Linked DNA regions of Parazoarcus communis. The protein of the gene in region 2 interacts with the protein of the main gene of each other region in a pairwise test. Links are inferred from orthologs where the notes say so. Each region holds a gene or a part of one and is shown on either strand. Other genes may lie near its edges.

Evidence for each region. The genes of interacting proteins can lie anywhere in the genome.
Region 1: the proteins of CEW87_RS17530 (region 2) and CEW87_RS15215 interact in binary tests that used the Escherichia coli proteins (3 or more experiments, as listed by UniProt). The link is inferred for Parazoarcus communis from one-to-one orthologs.

What each region holds. Positions count from the first base shown.
Region 1 is NZ_CP022188.1:3,321,895-3,327,223, forward strand. What follows is about bases 140-3,055. They hold CEW87_RS15215 (P-II family nitrogen regulator), read left to right. Parts: upstream 140-1,386; coding sequence 1,387-1,725; downstream 1,726-3,055. Other genes in these bases: CEW87_RS15210 (NAD+ synthase), read left to right, coding at 140-1,338; CEW87_RS15220 (Smr/MutS family protein), read right to left, coding at 1,760-2,815; trxB (thioredoxin-disulfide reductase), read right to left, coding at 2,838-3,055. Also shown: more of CEW87_RS15210, read left to right, coding at 1-139; more of trxB, read right to left, coding at 3,056-3,791; CEW87_RS15230 (IS5 family transposase), read right to left, coding at 4,309-5,329. UniProt on the Escherichia coli protein: P-II indirectly controls the transcription of the glutamine synthetase gene (glnA). P-II prevents NR-II-catalyzed conversion of NR-I to NR-I-phosphate, the transcriptional activator of GlnA. When P-II is uridylylated to P-II-UMP, these events are reversed.
Region 2 is NZ_CP022188.1:3,834,684-3,838,881, reverse strand. The notes cover bases 1,051-4,198. They hold CEW87_RS17530 ([protein-PII] uridylyltransferase), read right to left. Parts: upstream 3,838-4,198; coding sequence 1,264-3,837; downstream 1,051-1,263. Other genes in these bases: map (type I methionyl aminopeptidase), read right to left, coding at 3,862-4,198; CEW87_RS17535 (TIGR00645 family protein), read left to right, coding at 1,051-1,196. Outside these bases: CEW87_RS17540 (S-methyl-5'-thioinosine phosphorylase), read left to right, coding at 1-626; more of CEW87_RS17535, read left to right, coding at 687-1,050.

The DNA of each region.
Region 1 (5,329 bases), 510 kb from region 2 along the record:
CGCTACAACGCGGCCTCCGTCATCAAGGATGGCGAGATCGTCGCGACCTATCACAAGCATCTTCTGCCCAATTACGAAGTCTTTGACGAGCTGCGCTATTTCGAGGCGGGTTCGGATGCCTGTGTGTTCAGCCTGAAGGGCGTGAAGCTGGGGATCAATATCTGTGCGGACGTCTGGGCGCCGGGGCCAGCGGACGCTGCGCGTGCGGCGGGGGCCGAGGTGCTGCTGTCGCTCAATGCCTCGCCTTACCATGTCAACAAGCAGGCGCTGCGCCATGAAGTCCTGCGCGAACGGGTAAGCGAAACCGGGCTGCCGGTGCTGTATTGCAACATGGTGGGTGGGCAGGACGAACTCGTGTTCGACGGTGGCTCTTTCGCGCTTGATGGCGACGGCGCGCTCGCCTATCAGGCCAGCGCATTCGAGGAGCGGGTCGATATCCTGGCCTTGCGCGACGGACGCTGGGTGTCGGATATCCGCTGCGAGCGGCCGGGGACGGAGGCCGAGGTGTACGAAGCGCTGCGCGTGGGCGTTCGGGACTATCTCGGCAAGAACGGTTTTCCGGGCGTGATCATTGGGTTGTCGGGCGGTATCGACTCGGCGCTCACGCTCGCGATTGCGGTCGATGCGCTGGGCGCAGACCGTGTGCGTGCGGTGATGATGGCTTCGCCCTACACCGCGCAGATGAGTCTAGACGACTCGCGCGAGATGGTGCGCCGGCTTGGGGTGCGCTATGACGAGATTCCGATCGAATCGGTGATGAAGGGCTTCGAGGCGCTGCTTGCACCGCAGTTCGAAGGCTTGCCGGCCGATACGACCGAGGAGAACCTGCAGAGCCGGATTCGGGGCATGATCCTGATGGCGCTGTCGAACAAGACCGGTGCCATCGTGCTGACCACCGGTAACAAGAGCGAAATGGCAACCGGCTACGCAACCCTTTACGGCGATATGGCGGGTGGCTTCGCGGTGCTCAAGGACATTTACAAGACGCTGGTCTATCGTTTGTCGAACTGGCGTAATTCGGTGGGTGAGGTGATTCCGCAGAACATCATCGATCGTCCGCCATCGGCCGAGCTGAAGCCGGATCAGACCGACCAGGACAGCTTGCCTGAATACGAGGTGCTCGATGCCATCATCGAGGCCTACATGGAGCGCGACGAGTCGCCCCGGGAAATCATCGCGGCGGGCTATCCTGAAGCGGACGTGCGTCGCACCGTGGGCATGCTCAAACGCAACGAGTACAAACGCCGCCAATCCCCGGTCGGCATCCGCGTAACGCAGCGTGGTTTCGGCAGGGATTGGCGTTATCCGATAACATCGCGCTATCAGGACGAATATTGAGCGCGTATGCGTCATGGCCGTTGCCGTGGCGCCAACCAGGAGAATGAGATGAAGAAAATCGAAGCGATCATCAAGCCGTTCAAACTCGACGAAGTCCGTGAGGCCTTGTCCGAAGTGGGCATTACCGGCCTGACCGTGACCGAGGTGAAGGGCTTTGGTCGCCAGAAGGGCCATACCGAGCTCTATCGTGGCGCCGAGTATGTCGTCGACTTCCTGCCCAAGATCAAAGTCGAGATCGTGATCGGCAACGACCTGGTCGAACAGACCGTTGAGGCCATCATCAAGGCTGCGCAGACCGGCAAGATCGGCGACGGCAAGATCTTTGTGTCCTCGGTTGAGCAAGTGGTGCGCATCCGCACCGGTGAAACCGACGAAGCTGCCATCTGATCGGGCTTGCCCCGGCACGGGTTGCCGGGGTTGTTCAGCGACGGGCTGCGTTCGGTGCCCTCATCAGCACCAGCAGGGCTCCGCCGCCGCCATCGTGCGGCCCCGCCTGGCAGAAGGCGAGAATCTCTTCGCGCTGAGCGAGCCAGCCGCGCGAGAGTTGTTTGAGAATGGACACCCGTCCGGGTGAGCCCAGTCCCTTTCCATGTATCACCCGAATGCAGCGCCGGCCCTGTTGCAGGCTGTGCGCCAGAAAGTGGGCGAGCGCATCGCGTGCTTCGTCACGGGTCAGACCATGCAGGTCGAGTTCGCCCTGGAGCACCCAGCGCCCGCGGCGCAGATCGGTCAGCACGCGCCTGGGCAGGCCGGGTCGAAGGAAGGCGGCCTCATCGCCCATATCCAGGCGGTCTTCAAAGGTCAGCGGGGCGGAGAGCGATTCGCTCAAGGCCTCGCGCTCGTCCGCTTCGCGCTTGAGTGGTGCCGGGGCAGGGGCGTTTGTCGGTAATTCGACCCGATTGCGGTCGTCGATCTGCTGCGCGCCGCGTGCTGCGAGGCGGAACAGCTTGGAAGGATCGGACAGGTCGGCGTCAGGCGGCAGCACGACAGGTGGCATTTCGCCGGGAGCAAGACTGGCCTTGTCTGTGGTCGCGGGCTGATCCGACGTGTATACGCGGCGACTCGGCGCCTGTCCGAGGACGACCCTGCCACTGTCGGCAATCGGCGTGACGTCGGCATACGCTGCGAATAAAGGGTCGCCGGTCTTGCGCGAGGGGGCAGGTTCGGGTGCCGTCTCTGGCGTCTTGCTGCGCGGAACCGGGGCAGGGCGAGGAGTGTCGATTTCGGCGCGGTCCTGCCTGGCCAGCGGCGCTACGCCAGTCTGCGAGCGTCGAAAGAGCTCGAGATCGTCGGCGTCGACCTCCCCCAGCGCTGTTGAGTCGGGTGCCGGCGCCTTCTTTTTTGGAGTTCCCGCTGGCGCGCCAACCGACGCAGTGCGCCCCCTCAGGGCCGACAAGGCTTTGAACGGGTTGTCTGCGCTTTTTCCTGCATCCGCCTTGTTGGCATTGGTGGATGCAGGGCTTGGTTTGCGTGCCATTGGGGGGGCTTACGAGGCGGGCTCAGTGTCCCAGCGCGTCGAGGTAACGCTCGGCGTCGAGCGCAGCCATGCAGCCGGTGCCGGCCGAGGTTACGGCCTGACGGTAGATGTGATCCTGTACGTCACCCGCGGCGAAGATGCCCTTGATGCTGGTCTGGGTTGCGTTGCCGTTGCGACCGCCTTCGGTGACGATGTAGCCGCCCTCCATCTCGATCTGACCCTCGAAAATGTCGGTGTTGGGCTTGTGGCCGATGGCGATGAACACGCCTTGCAGCGCCACGTCGCGCGTCTCGCCGGTGTTCACGTTCTTCACCCGCATTCCGGTCACGCCGGAATTGTCGCCGAGCACTTCGTCAAGGGTGGAGTCGAGTACGAGTTCGATTTTGCCGGCTGCAACCTTTTCCATCATCTTGTCGATCATGATCTTCTCGGCGCGGAACTTCTCGCGGCGATGGACCACGGTGACCTTCTTGGCGATGTTGGAGAGGTAGAGCGCTTCCTCAACGGCGGTGTTGCCGCCGCCGACCACGGCCACGTCCTGATTGCGGTAGAAGAAACCGTCGCAGGTTGCGCAGGCAGACACCCCGCGACCGGCGAACTTTTCTTCCGACGGCAGGCCAAGATACTTTGCGGTGGCGCCGGTGGAGATGATCAGCGCGTCGCAGGTGTACTCGCCGGAGTCGCCGATGAGCCTGAACGGGCGCTCGGTCAGCTTCGCCGTGTGGATGTGGTCGAAAATCATCTCGGTGTTGAAGCGCTCGGCGTGCTTCTGGAAGCGCGACATCAGGTCGGGCCCCATTACGCCGTCTGCGTCCGCCGGCCAGTTGTCTACCTCGGTGGTCGTCATCAGCTGTCCGCCCTGGGCGAGGCCGGTGATCATGACCGGGTTGAGGTTGGCTCGGGCCGCGTAGACGGCCGCAGTGTAGCCTGCGGGTCCGGAGCCGAGAATGAGCAGGCGGGCATGCTTGGTGGTCATGGTGTAGCGTTCCAGCGTGTTGGCAATGGCGCGAATTATAGCTGACCGGCCGCAGCGCTCAGATCAATCGAGTCGATAGCCCCCGCCAATGGAAGACCGGTGCGTGGAAGGCAGCGGATGGAGCGGACTGGCACAGGGTGATGTGAAAGCACGTGTGGCCTCGCGGCCCATGTTGAGCAGCGCAGTCACCCATTCGTTTATACTCTCGCCCATCATATAAATTCAGACGCTCGTTGCTGCTCGAACGCCCGCCAGACGGAGACTTCATGAGTCAAGCTACCTCAGTTTCAATTACCGCACTTAACAGGGTGTTGAAAATCTCGGGTTCACCTTCGGTTTCCAGTCCCCTGGGAAAAATCGACTTTGAAAATCGCCCGCTTTCCCCGTGATCATGCCGATTCAAGCTGACTTTTCCGTCGATTGTGCTACCGCAAATCAGCAGCGCTCCTGTCGCCGCAAAGACATGGTTTTTCGACTACAACGTTTCCCATCCGCAGGGCGCCAGGGCGCCCGCGAATTACGGCGCCAGCAGATTGCCCAATCTCGTCAGGTTATAAGCCGAGAAATTGAGCAACGCATGCGCACGGATTCGATCCAGCCCACGCGCCATCGCATGGCGCAGCGTGCCGATATCCTTCGCCCAGCCAAAGGCCTCTTCGATCATCTTGCGTCGGCGCAGGCTGACCGCGTAACCGGGGGACGACTTCACCTCATTGGGCACGGCGCTGCCCTTGACCTTGGCCGCGACATGCGGGGCAATGCCCAGCGGCTCGAGCGCGGCGATGAACTCGGCGGTGTCGTACCCCCGGTCGGCCGCCAGCGTCGGCTTGTGCGCCGAATTGCCGGGCTTGATGCTGCGCCTGGCCATCACCAACGCCGCCTCACGCTCAGCGGTTCCGGTGGCGGTCGTAGTGTGGACATCGACGATCAGACCGTGACGATTCTCGGCCAACGCATGCGTGGTGTAGCTCAGGTACGCCACGCCGCCGCCCTTGCTGGCGAGCAGGGCCTGCGGGTCGGTGCGCGAGACGTGCGTCTTGTTCGAGCGCTTCTTGCCGCGAAAGTCCACCTCGGGGTTGCGTCCCTGATCCGGTCCGGGCGGCTCGTCGGAGCCGTCCCGGGCCATCATGCTCTTGTGCGAGGCCCACGCCCGCAACAGCGAGCCGTCGACACTGAAATGCTCGTCCGACACCAGCTCGGCCCATTCGGCGATCGCCACCACGCCACCGAAGAACTCGCGCATCACGCTCTCCTTGAGGAGCCGCTCGCGATTGGCGCTGAACGTCGAGTGATCCCAGACCGGCTCGTCCAGCGTCATGCCGACGAACCACCGGAACATCATGTTGAAATCGATATGCTCGACCAGCGCACGCTCCGAGCGAATCGAAAACAGACATTGCAACAGCGACGCCCGCAACAAGCGTTCCGGTGCAATCGACGGGCGGCCACCATCGGCATACAACGCATCGAATTGCGGCGACATCGTGCGCAGAACCATATCGGCCAGCGTTTTGATCCGGCGCAACGGATGATCCCGG
Region 2 (4,198 bases):
GCGCCCTGTGCAATACGCCTGTCGTGTTTCTTGCGCGGCACGGCTATGGCCACACGATTCCGCCGCACCAGGTTAACTATCGGGCGAACATCTGGGCGCTCAAGGAGGCGAAGGCCAGTGCGATCGTGTCGGTCGCTTCGGTCGGCGGCATTCGTGACGATTACGCGCCCGGCGCGCTGGTCATTCCGGATCAGGTCATCGATTACACATGGGGCCGCAAGAGCACGTATTTCGACAGCGTCGACAAGCCCGTTCGCCACATTGATTTCACGCGTCCCTATGACGAGGCCTTGCGTCAGCGCCTGCTGGCAGCCGCCGCCTCAGCCGGTGAGGCCGTATTTGATGGCGGGGTCTATGCGACCACCCAGGGGCCGCGGCTCGAGACCGCAGCCGAGATCAATCGGCTTGAGCGTGACGGCGCCGACCTGGTCGGCATGACGGGCATGCCGGAGGCAGCGCTCGCGCGTGAGCTCGACGTGCCGTATGCGGCGATCAACGTCGTGGTGAACTGTGCTGCAGGGCGTTCGTCGAGCGAGCAGGGCATTCATTTCGACGATATCGAAGTCGTTCTGCAGGCTGCGATGGTGCGGGTGCACAATCTGCTGGAGCATATCTGCAAGGACTGAGCGCGGTGTAATGCTGCGCTGCTACAATCCATCGCTGTTCAATTCGCGTTGCGGAAACCCATGAAACGAATCGAAAACGCTTTCGAGCATCTGCTGTTTTCCAGTCGCTGGCTGATGGCACCGGTCTACTTCGGGCTGGTGCTGGCCATGGTTGTATTGCTGATCAAGTTCACCAAGGAAGTGTTTGGGATCTTCGGCAGCATCATGACGGCCACGGGTGGCGATTTGATCATCGGGGTGCTGTCGCTGGTGGACATCGCACTGATCATGAATCTGCTGATCATCATCATGTTCAGCGGTTACGAGAACTTCGTCTCCAAGATGGACGACCTGCACAGCCATCGAGACCGTCCGGACTGGATGGGGCACATCGGTTTCTCCGATCTCAAGATCAAGCTCATCGGCTCGATCGTTGCCATTTCCGGAATCGAGTTGCTCAAGGCCTTCATGAACGTCCAGAATCTGAGTGACCGCGAGCTTGGATGGATGGTCGGCATCCACATCACCTTCCTGTTTTCGGGTGTGCTGTACGCGCTGATGGATCGCCTGCACGGCAGCAAGGGGCACTGAACGGTCACCCGGAATACCAACGTCCGCAGGCAATCGGGGCGGCTCGCAAGAGCCGCCCCGATTGCGTTTACACCTGCAGTCTGTCGATGAGTTCCTGTTCGATCCGCAAGACTCGGGCGTCCTGAGACAGACCCCCTCCGGTAAGAAGGAAGGTGTCTTCGACGCGTTCGCCAAGCGTTGCAATCTTTGCGGTTTCGACGCTGATCCCGTGCTTTGCCAGAATCTCCGCGACGTCGTACAGCAGGCCGGGACGATCCGATGCGGTGAGCGACAGGATGTGGTGGCGCCCGGCCTCGTCGGCGCGAAGGCTGACCTTGGGGGTGACCGGAAAGTGTCTGACCTGGCGCGACACGCGTCCGCTTGCAGGGCGCTGCGGCTCGTCGTGGTTCACCAGCAGGATGCTGAGTTCGTGCTCGATGAGGGCGACGATGTCGCGATAGCTCGCACTACGACCGCTGTCCTGCAGCATGAAGCTGTCCAGTGCATAACCGTGACGGGTCGTATGCACCTTGGCGTCAAGAATGGTGAAGCCGAGCCGGCCGAAAAAGCCGGTAAGGCGAACGAAGAGATCCTTCTGGTCGCGGGCGAAGACCATGACCTGGACACCGTCCTCTTCGTCTGAAACGCGTGCCTTTACGACGGGTTCTGCCGAGCTGGGACGGAAGTAGAGCACCCTGGTGTGCCAGGCAATTTCTTCGGGCGAATGGCGCATGAAGTACACCGCATCCAGTTGTGCCCACAGTGCATCTTCCACGCCTTGGCGCAGGCCGTGGTAGCGCAGCAGGTGGCTCGCATTCTCCTGGCGGTCGTCAAGTCCCAGGGCTTGCTGCGGCGTCGCGCCACGCAGCAGGCGCTGGGTGGCAAAGAAGAGGTCTTCCAGGAGTTTGCCCTTCCAGCCGTTCCATACCTTGGGGCTGGTGCCCCGGATGTCTGCGTGCGTCAGCAGATAGAGTGCCGTCAGTCTGCGCTCGTCGCCGACCGTGGTTGCAAAGCCGTGAATCACATCCGGGTCAGAAGTGTCTTCCTTTTGCGCGACATGAGACATGGTGAGATGGTGCTGAACCAGCCAGACGACCAGTTCGGCGTCATCCTTGTCGATGCCGTGATCACGACAGAAATCACGCGCGTCGGTCATGCCGAGCTTGGAGTGATCGCCGCCACGGCCCTTTGCGATATCGTGGAAGAGGGCTGCGATGTAGAGCAGCCAGTAGCGATCGAAACCGAGGATGAGCCGGGTCATCAGCGGGTATTCATGCGCATGCTCGCCCATGCTGAAACGGCGGACGTTGCGCAGGACCATGAGGATGTGCTGATCGACCGTGTAGGCGTGAAACAGGTCGTGCTGCATCTGGCACAGAATCTTGCGCCACGGCGGCAGGTAGCGCGACATGATGCCGTACTGGTTCATCTGCCTGAAGGCGTGAACGACGCCGCGCTTCTGGGTCACGATCTCCATGAAGAGGGCGCGATTCTTCGGATCTGCTCGAAACGCGGCGTTAACGCGCTTGCGATTGAGCCATACCGCGCGCAGCGTCCGCGCCGTCATGCCCTTCAGTTCGGAGCGCTGCTCCAGGAGCAGGAAGCATTCAAGCAGGGCTGAAGGCGTGCGCTCGAAAACATTGTCATTGCGGATGTCCAGCAGTTCGCGAACGGCCTGGAAGCGGCTGTTGATGACGATCGCGGGCGAATTGCGGTCGGGAAAGATCTCGGTGCCGTAGTTCTGCAGCAGGATGCCGTTGATCTGGGTGACCGTCTTCGCCGTAAGGTAATAGCGCTGCATCAGGATTTCGGAGGCACGCTTTGCGGCAGTGGCCTCGATGCCCATGATGTGGGCCAGTCTTTCCTGATGATCGAACAGCAGCCTGTCCTCGGCGCGGCCCGCGAGGTAGTGCAGGCGGATCCGCACGTGCTGAAGGAAGCGCTCGACGCTGCGCAGGTCGCTTGCCTCCTCGCCGGTGATCAGGCGGCGGCGGGCAAGTTCGCGCCAGTTCCGGCCCAGTCCCGCCGCGCGGGAGATCCACCCCAGCATCTGCAGGTCGCGCAAGCCGCCGGGACTCTCCTTGCAGTTGGGCTCAAGTTCGTAGGGTGTGTCGTGGTAACGAGCGTAGCGCTGCTCCTGTTCGAGTTGCTTGGCCTTGAAGAAGGCGCGAACGTCGAGCTGTTCGCGATAACGTTCGGTAAAATCCTTGAACAGGACGGCATTGCCCATGATCAGGCGTGCCTCGAGCAGCGTGGTCTGCACCGTGATGTCGCCAAGCGAAGCGTCGAGGCATTCTTCTATGGTGCGCACGCTATGCCCGATATCCAGGCCAACGTCCCACAGCGCCCCAACCAGCATCGACAGCTGAGACTGCAGGGCTTCGTCAGGCGGTTCGGGCAGGAGAATCAGCAGATCGACGTCCGAGCAGGGGAAGAGCTCGCCCCGGCCGTAACCGCCCACCGCGACCAGCGCAACGCTGGCCGGAATGCCGCTGGCTTTCCACAGCCTCCCGACCGTGCCGTCTACGAGTTTCGATCGGCCATGAAGCAGCTGCGCCGTAAGCGGATGCGCTTCATAGGCGGTTCGCAGGTTTGCGTGTCCGTCGATCAGGTGCTGGCGTTCGTCGTTGATGGCTTGCTGCAGTGGATCGCTTGAGGTCAAGATTGTCTTTCCTGCTGAGCGCCCTCAGGCGAAACGGTCTGCAACGAGTGCAGGTGGCGGGGGGCAGTTGGCCGACAGTGTGAGCACTTCGACGCCGGTCTCGGTCACCACGATGGTGTGTTCCCACTGTGCGGACAGGCTGCGATCCTTGGTGACAATGGTCCAGCCGTCAGGCAGTTCGGAAATCGCGGCCTTGCCGGCGTTGATCATTGGCTCGATGGTGAAGATCATCCCCGCTTCGAGCTCGACGCCGGTTCCCGGCTTGCCGTAGTGCAATACCTGAGGTTCTTCGTGGAACTTGAGTCCGATTCCGTGCCCGCAGAATTCGCGCACGACGGAAAAGCCACTGCCTTCCGCGTGA